DNA from 2 places in the Streptomyces sp. NPDC093065 genome. Region 2 is predicted to be linked to the other one. Evidence: riboswitches for the same ligand, from Rfam matches in the RefSeq annotation. Region 2 holds a riboswitch; the other holds the start of a gene.

Region 1 (2,450 bases), on a different contig from region 2:
GGAGACCGTCGACATCGTCGGCACCGGCGGCGACGGCGCCAAGACGGTCAACATCTCCACCATGTCCGCGATCGTCGTGGCCGGTACGGGGGCGAAGGTCGTCAAGCACGGCAGCCGTGCCGCCTCCTCCGCGTCCGGGGCCTCCGACGTCCTGGAGAAGCTCGGGGTCAATCTGGAGCTGACGCCGAAGCGGGTGGCGGAGGTCGCCGAGGAGGCCGGCATCACCTTCTGCTTCGCGGTGAAGTTCCACCCGGCCCTGCGCCATGTGGCGACGGCCCGCGGCCAGCTCGGCATCCGCACGGTGTTCAACTTCCTGGGCCCGCTGACCAACCCCGCCCGGGTCCGGGCCCAGGCGATCGGGGTGGCCGACGCCCGGATGGCGCCGATCATCGCCGGTGTCTTCGCCGAGCGCGGCCACTCCTCCCTGGTCTTCCGCGGCGACGACGGCCTCGACGAGCTGACGACGACCGCAACCTCCCACGTCTGGGTGGTACGGGACGGCCGGGTCACCGAGGAGACCTTCGACCCGAGCGACGTCGGCATCGAGGTGGTGCCGGTAGAGGCCCTGCGCGGCGCCGACGCCTCCTACAACGCCGACGTCGCCCGCCGTCTGCTGGCCGGCGAGACGGGCCCGGTACGGGACGCGGTGCTGCTGAACTCGGCGGCGGCCCTGGTGGCCCTGGAGCCGGGCGGGGGACCGCTGGCCGAGCAGATCCGGGCCGGGATGGACCGGGCCGCGGAGTCGATCGACTCGGGCGCGGCCAGGCGCGTCCTGGAGCGCTGGGTGGCGGCGACCCAGGCGTAGGGCTGTCCGGCGGCTCCTGCCGCGAACGCCTCCCCGTGTGACGTGCGTCCCGCGATCCGGACTCGGGTTGCGGGGCGCCGATCACTTCCCCTAAGTTTTTCGACAGGTCATGAGTGACAGTCATGAGGCCCCGGCCGACTGTCCGGCAACCCTCCGTCCGTGGCGGGGTGCCCCGGGTGAAGACCAGGTCGTGGACAGCAAGGTCCACGGCAAGCGCGGACCCCTCGCACGCTTGTGAAAAGTGTGGGGCCAGGGGTCCTGGTCGTCCGAGGGAGTCTCCCGTGAACCAGCGAATGCGATAGGGCCGCAGAGCCCCGCCTCCGCACACCCCTTTTCTCTTCTTTCACAGCGCGCTTCCGCGCGCCGGTTCCTCACGGGAGTCCGCCATGTCCGTACCCGCGCCTGCCTCCGCCACCGCTGTCGCCACCCCGCTGCCCGTCCTCGGCCGGGACGTCACCGTGCCACTCGTCACCGGCGGGGAGGTCACGTACGCCGCGCTCGACTACGCCGCCAGCGCGCCCGCGCTCCAGCGGGTGTGGGACGACGTGTCCGCCTACGCCCCCTACTACGGCAGCGTCCACCGCGGCGCCGGGTACCTGTCGCAGCTGTCGACCGACCTGTTCGAGAACGCCCGCGAGACCGTCGCCGGGTTCCTCGGCTGCCGGGACGACGACCAGGTCGTCTTCACCCGGTCCACCACCGACTCCCTCAACCTGCTCGCCGCCGCGCTGCCCGCCGGGAGCCGGGTCTTCGTCTTCGAGACCGAGCACCACGCCTCGCTGCTGCCCTGGCGGGAGGCCGACGTGACGTACCTGGACGCCCCGCGCACCCCCGCGCAGGCCGTCGAGACCCTGGAGCGGGCCCTGGCCGCCCGTGAGCCCTACGGGCCCGCCCTGGTCTGTGTGACCGGCGCCTCCAACGTCACCGGCGAGCTGTGGCCGGTGCGTGCACTGGCCGCCGCCGCCCACGCGCACGGCGCCCGGATCGTGCTGGACGCCGCCCAGCTCGCCCCGCACCACCCGGTCTCGGTGAGCGAGCTGGACGTGGACTGGGCCGCCTTCTCCGGGCACAAGCTCTACGCCCCCTTCGGCTCCGGTGTGCTGGCCGGACGCGCCGACTGGCTGCGCGAGGCCGAGCCGTACCTCGCCGGCGGCGGCGCCAGCCGCAGGGTGAGCCGGCGTGCCGACGGCGGGGTGGACGTCGAGTGGCACGACAGCGCCGCCCGGCACGAGGCCGGCTCGCCCAACGTCATCGGCGCCTACGCCATCGCGTCCGCCTGCAAGGCGCTCACCGAGGCCGGGTTCGACACGCTGGTCGCCCGCGAGGAGTACCTGATCCGCAAGGTGCGCGAGGGCCTCGCGGAGGTGCCCGAGGTGCGGATCCTCTCCCTCTTCGGCGACGACGCGCCGCGTGTCGGGGTGCTCTCCTTCGTCGTGGAGGGCTGGAACAGCTCGCACTTCGCCGCCGCGCTCTCCGCCGAGTACGGCATCGGGGTGCGCGACGGCCTCTTCTGCGCCCACCCGTTGCTGCGCACCCTGCTCGGCAGCGACCCGCAGGCACAGGGCGAGTGCGGCGCCCCCGAGGCGGCACCCGGCGAGAAGTCCCTCAACGCCGTCCGCGTGAGCTTCGGTGCGGGCACCCCGGA
Region 2 (2,450 bases):
GTTCTTCTCCAGGTCGGAGATGACCTCGCCGAGGTTGGCACCGTCGGCGCTGACCTCGGCCTTGCCGCCGGTGTAGGTGCGCAGGATGGTCGGGATGCGAACGGTCACGCTCATGCGAGGCCAGCCTCTCGGAAGGAGTCCAGGTTGGGACGGATCGTGGCGGTGAGGCCGGTGCCGGCCACCGCGTCGAGGGTCTTGAGGCCGTCGCCGGTGTTGAGGACGACGGTGGTGAGCGACGGGTCGAGCAGGCCGTCCTCGATCAGCTTCTTCGTGACGCCGACCGTCACGCCGCCCGCCGTCTCGGCGAAGATGCCCTCCGTGCGGGCGAGCAGCCTGATCGCGTCCACGACCTGCTCGTCGGTCACGTCCTCCACGGCGCCGCCGGTGCGGCGGGCGATGTCGAGGACGTAGGGGCCGTCGGCCGGGTTGCCGATGGCCAGCGACTTGGCGATGGTGTCCGGCTTCTGCGGGCGGACCACGTCGTGGCCGGCCTTGTAGGCCGTGGAGACCGGCGAGCAGCCCTCGGCCTGCGCGCCGAAGATCTTGTACGGCCTGTCCTCGACCAGGCCGAGCGCGATCAGCTCCTTGAGCCCCTTGTCGATCTTCGTCAGCTGGGAGCCGGAGGCGATCGGGACGACGAGCTGGTCGGGCAGCCGCCAGCCGAGCTGCTCGCAGATCTCGTAGGCGAGGGTCTTGGAGCCCTCGGCGTAGTACGGCCGCAGGTTGACGTTGACGAAGCCCCAGCCCTCGCCGGCCGGGTCGCCGATCAGCTCGGAGCAGAAGCGGTTCACGTCGTCGTAGTTGCCCTCGATGCCGACCAGCTCACCGCCGTAGACGGCGGCCATGACGACCTTGCCCTGCTCCAGGTCGTGCGGGATGAACACGCAGGAACGGAAGCCGGCCCGCGCGGCGGCGGCGCCGACGGCACCGGCGAGGTTGCCGGTGGAGGAGCAGGACAGGGTGGTGAAGCCGAAGGCGCGGGCGGCCTCGATGGCCTGGGCGACGACGCGGTCCTTGAAGGAGTGCGTGGGGTTGCCGGAGTCGTCCTTGACGTAGAGCCCGCCGGTGACGCCCAGTTCGCGGGCGAGGTTGTCGGCCTTGACGAGCTTGGTCCAGCCGGGGTTGATGTTCGGCTTGGTGGCCACGTCGGCGGGGACGGGCAGCAGGGGGGCGTAGCGCCAGATGTTCGCTGGGCCCGCTTCGATCCGCCCCCGCAGTTCCTCGGTGTCGTAGGCCGAGAAGTCGTAGGCGATCTCGAGGGGGCCGAAACACTCCTCGCAGGCGAAGACCGGTCCGAGCGGGACCTTGTGGCCGCACTCGCGGCAGCTCAGGGCGGCGGCGGGGCCGAGGTCGACGGCGGAACCCGAGGCGTTCCGGGTGGTCGCGGCGTTCGTGGTGCTTTCGGCAGTCTGCACAGCCATGGAGGCGAGGCCCTTTCTCCTCATCTTCCTCACGACGCATCTCGCCGTGAGACGGATTTGGCACCTTCCCTAGCCGGGAGCCTCGCCACGTCTGTGTGACAAGAGCCGGCTGGAGGGTTGCCGGGGCTTCATCGGGCCGTATCCCTCTGCCCCTCTGGATGAGCGGTATGTGGTTGTTTTTCCGTTGTGCGCGCGACGACCCCGGCATGCGGTGGTCCCACGCGTTGTTCAAGACTGTAACCGAAGGCCAGGACGGTTGAGATAGTCGTCCGTACCGCGAGACGGATCACAAAGGAGCCACCGGACGTGCTGGAAGAAGTCGAGCGCTGGCTGAACGCACGCTCCTGGTCCGCCGGGGACCGCACCGTCCAGCGGCTCCTGTCCGCCAAGCACGCCACCGGGCAGTCGGTCAGCGTGGTGCTCCCCGCCCTGGACGAGGAGGCCACGGTCGGCGACATCGTCAGGGTGATCCGGCGGGAGCTGATGCTCCGGGTCCCGCTCGTCGACGAGGTGGTGGTCGTGGACTCCGGGTCGAGCGACCGTACGTCACAGGTGGCCGCGGCGGCCGGCGCCCGCGTCGTGCACCGCGACGCGATCCTCCCCCGCATACCCGCCGTGCCGGGCAAGGGCGAGGTGCTGTGGCGCTCGCTGCTGGTCACCGGCGGGGACATCGTCTGCTTCGTCGACGCCGACCTGCGCGAGTTCTCCGCCGACTTCGTCTCCGGGATCGTGGGCCCGCTGCTCACCGACCCGGACGTGCACCTCGTCAAGGCCATGTACGACCGGCCGCTCGGTGCCGCACCCGGGCAGGGCGGCCGGGTCACCGAGCTGATGGCCCGCCCGCTGCTCAACATGCACTGGCCGCAGCTGGCCGGTTTCGTCCAGCCGCTGGGCGGCGAGTACGCCGCCCGCCGCTCCCTGCTGGAACGGCTCCCCTTCCCGGTCGGCTACGGCGTCGAACTGGGCATGCTGGTCGACGCCCTGCACCTGGTGGGCCTGGACGCGCTCGCGCAGGTCGACGTCGGGGTC

What was found. Region 2 has a riboswitch for S-adenosylmethionine ahead of thrC (threonine synthase). Riboswitches for the same ligand answer to the same signal wherever they lie in the genome.
Region 1: another riboswitch for S-adenosylmethionine. It lies ahead of ACIQFU_RS22105 (aminotransferase class V-fold PLP-dependent enzyme); the one in region 2 lies ahead of thrC (threonine synthase).

Annotation. Positions count from the first base shown of each region.
Region 1 is NZ_JBIVPJ010000012.1:222,763-225,212, reverse strand. It holds gene trpD (anthranilate phosphoribosyltransferase) at 1-805, shown strand, start outside; SAM riboswitch class IV at 911-1,027, shown strand; gene ACIQFU_RS22105 (aminotransferase class V-fold PLP-dependent enzyme) at 1,192-2,450, shown strand, end outside.
Region 2 is NZ_JBIVPJ010000017.1:36,631-39,080, reverse strand. It holds gene ACIQFU_RS26400 (MoaD/ThiS family protein) at 1-114, opposite strand, end outside; gene thrC (threonine synthase) at 111-1,421, opposite strand; SAM riboswitch class I at 1,439-1,586, opposite strand; gene ACIQFU_RS26390 (glucosyl-3-phosphoglycerate synthase) at 1,728-2,450, shown strand, end outside.